One region of the Shewanella goraebulensis genome, then DNA from elsewhere that is predicted to be linked to it. Evidence: riboswitches for the same ligand, from Rfam matches in the RefSeq annotation. Region 1 holds a riboswitch; the other holds the start of a gene.

Region 1 (4,307 bases):
AAGAATTTTGTCAACTTCGTTATCACGGCCAGTAAGGAAGATAAGGCCGATGTTGTTAATTTCGCGAAGTTCACGAGCTAACAATAAACCGTTTTTACCAGGAAGATTGATATCCATAACTACAAGATTAATCTTATTATCCTGCATGGCTTTGTGCATTTCAGCGCCATCGTTTGCTTCAGTTACTACATACCCTTCTGCTTCAAAAATACTGCGCAGTGTATTACGGGTTACAGCTTCATCTTCAACAATAAGAATGTGTGGGTTTTGCATGTTATTTACCTAAATTAAAAACAATTCGATTCTAGTCATGTTGCACTAGGGCGGTGGCGCTGCTTATTAATGAAAACGCCGATAATTTATATATTTCACGATAGGTGTTTATCTATGTCTGCCCTGAACAAAACACGCTTCATGACTAGCTACATTATATACACTCAGCTTAATACATTATTAAAAGAGACATTCGTGACATAAATGTGATCATAAAAAATCAATATTCCGATTGTATGATGAGAGTTAACTCACTCACAATCAGTCGAAAGATCTATTAAAACAAAGATTCATTACACTATGAGATTAAATTGCTCATAAAAGTTCCTCGGCAATTTAATATTGTTCTATATTTGTATTATCTAAAATGTAGAACAAAATGTTCAAGCTTGAATAATTAATGGCTAAATAGTGTACCGATTAATGTAACAGCTTGTATCACAACTTATAGTTATGTAGCAAAATCTAGCTAGTGGTGATTATTGTACTCGTTTTAGGCATTTGTTAACAAATGAAATGTTAACAAATTTACTCTCCATAATTGTTACAAAAATGGTTTTTTAATTAAGTTGTTGATTATATTAATTAATATAATTATTATTCTTGTGACTTACGTCACATGGGTATTGTCGCCACATAGGGTTTACTACACTTAACTGGGTTCAATAGAGAAAATTAAATGATGGATAATTTAATCGATAGCCTTTGGCATAAGTATCAAGGAACACAATTTCTACTGACACAAGGCCTATCTAATGATATCCCCTTCGCGATTGTCACTGCTCACAACCCTCTAGGAAATGTTCTGACTCCCTGCCAAAACCGCTTATTAGATCGCCGATTACAGCGAAAGATTGAACAATACAACAGCCCTTATCGCTCTTTAATTGGCGCTGCTCCTGATTTATCCCATATGGAAAAAAGTTGGGCTGTGTTTATTGATAAGCAACAAGCGCTGGAGTTAGGTCGAGAATTTAAACAGCATGCCATTTATTATGTTAACCAAGGCTTATTGTCATTGGTGGCATGCGGTGATGCCCCTGATGCAGAAGTAATGATCGGTGATTTTTTTACTCGGTCTCGCGTTGTTAATGAGTTACCTGATTTACATGAATAATTTGCACTATTACTCAATACCTTCGATCTAAAGACTAAAGTGGCAAATGTAACGGTACTCAAGTTGTATTTGTTACCCAGCTGAATTTGGGGATTGAATTGTTGTTCTATAATTCCTATAGGATTAGATAATTTTTAGTCAATTAATCACATAAAAATGCTTCATTGTGAATCGATAGATTATTTCTGATTATGATTTTTTAGGCTTAAACTCGAATCATTATCGGTTAAAATACCCGTTAAACTGTTTTTTATTGCTTTCTTTATCGCTGTATTTAAAGACTTTTAGCTTTTATTTTTAGTAAATATCCACCTTTGCCTTAATAAGTAAATAAGTGTCCTGTTTTCAATATTCTGTTATTTGGTAAATTTAGTACAGATCTGAATTGACTTAGATGTGTGTTTATTGGTATTTTTCGTTTTCTTCCTTAGGGAAGAAACAGAAGAGGAGCGTTAGCTAGGTAGTAAGTTTGAGGAAAACCAATTCCAATGACGACTTATGAGGGAGATTAGCGCCGAGATATTGCAAGTGATTGGTTTCACTTCATATCGGTCGTTTAGGCTGAATCCTAACGATTGTCACCTATTAATTGGTGGAGAGCTTCTGGTGAAAGATTGCTGTTTCCCTTCTTTAAGGATGCGTTATCACTGCACCAGGCTCTTCGAACGAAGTAAGTTCGGAGTGTAATCATGTTTTTAAATCTTGTATTTCTATCTGTATGTTCTAATCCGTTTGCCGTAGAGGTGTTGTCATGAGTTTAGTTGTTGCTAAATTTGGAGGCACATCAGTTGCTGATTATGCTGCAATGAACCGCTGCGCAGATATCATTCTTGCAAACCCGCATACCCGTGTTGTTGTCGTTAGTGCTTCGAGTGGTGTAACTAACCTTTTAGTCGAACTGACTCAAGCAAACGTCAATGATCAGCGCCGCATGACATTGTTGACTCAAATAGCACAAGTGCAATATGGCATTGTAGATAAGTTAGATCGTCCTCAAGATGTTGCGGCTACGATTGATAAACTCTTAAGCCGTATGTCAGCACTCAGCGATGCATTAGTACTTGATAGAAGTAAAGCCATTATTGATGAACTTTTATCTATGGGTGAGCAATGCTCATCGTTATTATTTTCGGCGGTTATTCGTCAAAAAGGCACACCCTCAAGCGCATTTGATGTCAGGCAAGTACTAAGAACTGATAGCCACTTTGGTCGTGCTGAACCGCAAATCGAACAGATTGCTGAATTGGGGGCGGCGTATTTAGCACCGCTTTTAACTGAGCAGGTTATAGTGACTCAAGGTTTTATTGGTGCTGACAGTGAAGGTCGCACGACGACATTAGGTCGTGGTGGTAGTGATTACTCTGCAGCATTATTAGCTGAAGCGTTAAAGGCGGATGCAGTTGAGATTTGGACTGATGTTGCTGGGATTTATACCACAGATCCACGTCTAGCACCGAATGCCCGACCTATTCCAGAAATTAGCTTTAACGAAGCGGCTGAAATGGCTACTTTCGGGGCAAAAGTATTACACCCAGCAACTATTCTTCCGGCTGTTCGTCAAAAAATTCAAGTGTTTGTCGGTTCAAGTAAAGCACCAGAACAGGGCGGAACCTGGATCCGCCATCAAGTTGAAGAAGTGCCCGTGTTTCGAGCAGTAGCGCTAAGACGCGATCAAACACTATTGAATTTACATAGCCTACAAATGTTACATGCTCAGGGCTTTTTAGCTGAAACGTTTGCAACGCTTGCAAAACATAAAATCTCGGTAGACTTGATTACGACCTCAGAAGTGAATGTATCACTGACTTTGGATAAAACAGGTTCTGATTCAAGTGGTCAGGGCTTATTAAGCGAGTCATTGTTGCAAGAGCTGTCACAACATTGCCGTGTTCGAGTCGAAGACAAGTTGGCATTGGTAGCAATTATTGGTAATAAAATAGCGTCAACTGCGGGTATCTGTAGTCGCGTGTTCTCTGTGCTTGAAAACCATAATGTACGGATGATTTGTCAGGGCGCTAGCCCGCATAATTTATGTGTTTTAGTGGCAGAGTCAGAAGCTGCTGATGTGGTGAATTCACTGCATCAGAATTTATTCGAATAATGTAAATCACTATTTATCATGAGTGCCGGTGGCTAATAATATGACTGCAGCAAGTTTCACTTCAAAAGCATTAGTATCAAGTGTGGCGTTAGGTGAGTTGGCAACAGGCCAAACACTAACGGCGCCGATTTATACTTATAAGGGAAGTGATGCAAATGCTGCGTCAGTTTATATTCAAGCCAATGTCCATGGAGCAGAAGTACAGGGCAATGCAGTAATACATCAGTTGATGACAATGCTTGAAGGCTACACTGTGCTTGGTGATATCCATTGTGTCCCATTAGCGAATCCTTTGGGGATAAACCAAAAAAGCGGTGAGTTTACTTTAGGCCGATTTGATCCCATCACCGGGGTTAATTGGAATCGTGAGTATTATGAACATGCCGCCATCGTTGCTGATATCCCTAGCTGGTTTGAAGCAAATAAACAGTTGAATGACGTTGAGTTATTTAGTGCATTTAGACAGTTGCTATTAAGCAGCTGTCAAATTCGGTTGAATAATGGTTGGGGCATAAGCACTGGCCATCGTTTAGCGGTGACTTTGCAGTCGATGGCCCATGATGCCGATATTGTGTTGGATTTACATACAGGCCCAAAATCTGCGAAACATCTCTATTGCCCCGAATATGATATGGGATCAGCAGCGTTATTTTCGATTCCGTTTTCGTTGATTATCCCTAATGAGTTTGGCGGTGCCATGGATGAAGCAGCGTTTTATCCGTGGTGGAAATTGCAGCAACACTGCGCAGCTCAAGGGCGTGAATTTGCGGTACCTGTAGCAGCGTTTACTTTAGAGCTTGCAAGCCAAGAACGAAT
Region 2 (4,307 bases), 690 kb from region 1:
CGCACCCTAAAGTGTTAGCCAATTACGCCAAACACTATGATACGGGTAAGCCAATCCCTGATGATTTACTGCAAAAGTTATTAGCATCAAGAAGCTTTAACCAAGGTTTTGATACCTTAGAGTACATGTCTGCTGCACTGCTTGATTTAGAATGGCACGCATTAGATGCTAATGCCCCGCTGCAAGATGTGGAAACGTTTGAAGCTAATGCGCTTAAGAAACATGGAGTTGATTTACCAGCAGTGCCGCCTCGTTACCGCTCAACTTACTTTGCACACGCGTTCCCAGGTGGGTATTCAGCAAGTTACTATGCTTACATGTGGAGTGAAATCCTAGCCGCTGATGCTTTTGCTTATGTGCAAACTCAAGGCGGTTTAAATCGTGAAATCGGAATGAAGTTTAGAAAAACTATCCGTGAAGTTGGCAATAGTGTACCGCCAATGGAAGCTTACCAAAACTTCAGAGGTCAAGCGCCGACGACAGATGGTCTACTAGAACGTCGTGGATTAAAGTAAATCTAAGATTTAATTAACTCTCGTACAAAAATGCCACTCAGTTGAGTGGCATTTTTTATGGCTTGATTTATAAAGTTTAAAGCAATTAAAGTCTAAAGCAATTTTATAAATAGTTACTTTAAAAGAGCTCTTCACAAGAGCTCTTCAATAGAATTACTTGGTTGCAATTTTTAACCCTAATACAGCCAATACAAACAACACAGAACAAGTAATAAAGCCCATAGCAACAGAACCTGTAAAACCAAGTACTGTGTAGCCCACTAAGCTTAATGCTGCCACAATAACTGCGTAAGGTAATTGCGTCATAACATGATCAAGATGATGACAACTTGCACCAGTAGAAGACAGAATTGTAGTATCTGAAATTGGTGAACAATGGTCGCCAAATACCGCGCCAGATAATACTGCAGCAAGCATTGGTAACATCATAGTGCTGTCACTGCCCATCGCCATATCGGCAGCGATTGGTAACATAATACCAAACGTACCCCAGCTAGTGCCGGTTGAAAATGCGGTTAAACCAGCCAGTAAAAATAATACTGCAGGCAGTAATGCAAACGGAATATTGCCAGTCGCAAGGCTTGCCATGTACTTGCCTGTTTCAAGCTCACCAATCACAGATGCGATAGTCCAAGCAAATAGCAAAATATAGATTGCTGGAAGCATTGATTTGGCACCAACCTTAAGACCAGTAAACATCATGCTAGTGCTAATTTTTTGTTGGATGGTTAGCAGTACAGTAACTACTAAGCCCACTAATGAACCGTAAAATAGAGACTCACTAACTTCAGTATTTTCAAATGCACCTAACACACTAAACTTAAGGCCTTCGCTTGCAAGTGCATCAGCGCCTGTTGAAACCATAAAGTAAATCGTTGCTGCAACTAACACAAAAATTGGTAGGAACAAGCCCATGATTTTACCGGTATCTGCTTCTGGTAAATCAGCTGTTGCACCTGGTGGTAAGCCTTTGCTTTCGTCAAATAACTCACCTTTTTGTGCATTGCGTTCATGTTGACGCATTGGACCGATATCTAAACCGAAGATAGCCACACAAAGTAATAATAACAGAGCAAAAATGGCGTAAAAATTCATCGGTACCATTTGCAGGAACACGCTTAAGTGACCCGTGTCAGCAAAACCATGTGCCGTTAAGATGCCGCCGATAAGTGCGATGATATACGCACCCCAACTTGAAACCGGAGAGATAACACACACTGGCGCAGCAGTTGAATCTAATAAATAAGCCAGTTTTGCGCGAGATATATGATAGCGGTCTGTTATAGGACGAGCTATTGAACCAACAACAATACTGTTGAAGTAATCATCAATGAAGACAACACAGCCTAAAAACATAGTCATCAGCTTAGCATCACGTTTATTACGAATCCGCTGATGCGCCCAATCGGCAAATGCACGTGCAGAACCACTTACAGTGATTAATGCGGTGATCATCCCTAATACTACTAAGAAGCCAATGATCTGTAGATTCCACGCGTTTAACGCGCCGTCATCCCACACTAAGCTCGTCACAGTGCTGACTAAATGACTTGCAGCCGCACCAAACGAGAAGTCACTTAAAAGTACAACACCAGCAAGAATACCTAAGCCAAGTGAAAGAAGAACTCTACGTGTTACCACTGCTAAAATAATTGCCACTACTGGAGGCAAAAGCGAAAGTGCCGAATCGGCATAACTTGTTATCATCATTTTTATATTTTCTTCGTTAAGTACGAATGGAGGATAACTGATAAGGCAAGACAACGCAGGAAGCGAAGACAAGGATCTTTTCAGTAGCACTCCACAGTAATATCGATATCAACATCGATATCCATTGTTTTATCCTCACGGATAAAAATTACTATGACAGTGCAGCCCCTTTCGGAAACTGCCCCAGCAAACGGCATTGATATAACCTGTTCACTTCGGCACCAAATCCTTTCACGCTAAGTTATTGGTATCACCCAACCTAACCTTACTGATATTTGATGCGCCTCTACTTATGTATTCAGCCGTGCGAGAACCTTATTTGAAGCTCTCAGCTATTACACGCCACTATACAAACATAAGCACGAGGTTAATTACCAGATAAAAGTAGCTTATCTTGTGAGAAATAACATCACAATCAAAAAACACCACAGCAGCTTATCAGCCGTGTAACGATTTGTTAGCAAGTGTGGATTTATCCATCAATAATGACGATTTCAGTCAATTATGCCGCTGTTCACTTTCTTTATTTATTGATGAGTAGTTTCACAGCTTTAGTAATTAATTGAGGGTGATTACTTTTAATTCAGTTGATGCTCTCAGTGATAAAACGTCGTATTAGTGAGTGCCATTGATGATTATTAACTTAACCAAGCGTGCAAGTGAGCCTTATATAGCAACCTAAAATAAATCGTTGCTCTAGAGTAAAGCACTAAGGCTTAACAATTAGAGCATATACTTTAATTGAGGATTGTTTTTATCGCTACATTAGCAGCTCAAGATATTGAATAATAATCCATTTAGTACTATTTAAATCACTTGTTAATAATAAGCCCTCAGTGAATGAAGAAACCTTTAGTCATTAAAAAAGCACTCGCTAAAGAGGAGCTTTAAACAATAAGGAAGCATTAGCTTATTACGAAAGTTTGTAACCTTGAGTACATTTAGAAATAGCTAGAAAGAAGATTTATCAAAAGTGACATTTAAATTAACTTGTCTATTTAAATAGCTTGATAGTTAGCAATTTAATTTGTAAATATTCAGCCAATAAGCCCGTAATCAATCCAATCACGCTCGATAAAATTCTGGTTAATAACTCCCAAAATATACCGCTTTTTTCTAGGCATTAAAAAAGGTTTTTGTCTGTAAGACAAAAACCTTTTTTACTAGTCACTCATATCAAATCAATAACAGCCCCTGGGAACAGACTAAGGACTGTCAGCGATAGCTTATAATGCGTTGGTTAATTCTGGTATAGCATCGAATAAATCAGCTTCAAGACCATAGTCAGCCACTTGGAAAATTGGCGCTTCAGGGTCTTTGTTAATAGCAACAATGACTTTAGAATCTTTCATACCCGCTAAATGCTGAATAGCACCAGAAATACCGACAGCGATATATAAGTCAGGAGCAACAATCTTACCTGTTTGGCCTACTTGTAAATCATTCGGTACAAAACCAGCATCAACAGCTGCGCGAGATGCACCTACTGCTGCAGTCATTTTGTCAGCTAACGCTTCTAAAATGGCAAAGTTCTCGCCACTGCCCATACCGCGGCCACCAGAAACAATCACACCTGCACTACCCAACTCAGGACGTTCAGACTCAGTCAGTGTTTGTGAAACAAACACGGTTTTAGCTTCAGCAACAAAATCAACGGTAACGGCTTCAGCACTACCTTCATTACCCGCAGCATCGAATGCACTGGTACGAACGGTTAATACTTTTTTGTCATCTAAGCTTTGTACTGTCGCTAACGCAGAACCTGCATAAATAGGACGCACAAACGTATCTGCGCTTACCACTTCAATCACTTCAGATATTTGTGCTACATCTAAAAGTGCAGCGACGCGAGGTAATGTATCTTTACCCACACTGGTAGCAGCTGCAACAATATAGTCGTAATCACCAGCAAGCTTAACCACTAATTCAGATAAGTTTTCAGCCATTTGCGCTTCATAAGCAGCTGAATCAGCAACTAATACTTTACTCACACCAGTTAATGCTTGAGCTGCAGAAACTGCTGCACCGCATGCGCTGCCAGCAACTAATACATGAACATCACTACCAATGGCAGTAGCTGCA

The links. Region 1 has a riboswitch for lysine ahead of lysC (lysine-sensitive aspartokinase 3). Riboswitches for the same ligand answer to the same signal wherever they lie in the genome.
Region 2: it holds a riboswitch for lysine, as region 1 does, so the genes downstream of both, QPX86_RS14180 (Na+/H+ antiporter NhaC family protein) here and lysC (lysine-sensitive aspartokinase 3) in region 1, are expected to answer to the same signal.

What each region holds. Positions count from the first base shown of each region.
Region 1 covers NZ_CP126972.1:4,039,769-4,044,075, reverse strand. The annotation lists gene arcA (two-component system response regulator ArcA) at 1-273, opposite strand, end outside; gene QPX86_RS17070 (DUF3293 domain-containing protein) at 956-1,390, shown strand; lysine riboswitch at 1,825-2,001, shown strand; gene lysC (lysine-sensitive aspartokinase 3) at 2,142-3,491, shown strand; gene QPX86_RS17060 (succinylglutamate desuccinylase/aspartoacylase family protein) at 3,532-4,307, shown strand, end outside.
Region 2 covers NZ_CP126972.1:3,347,927-3,352,233, forward strand. The annotation lists gene QPX86_RS14175 (M3 family metallopeptidase) at 1-515, shown strand, start outside; gene QPX86_RS14180 (Na+/H+ antiporter NhaC family protein) at 669-2,225, opposite strand; lysine riboswitch at 2,302-2,522, opposite strand; gene QPX86_RS14185 (electron transfer flavoprotein subunit alpha/FixB family protein) at 3,452-4,307, opposite strand, start outside.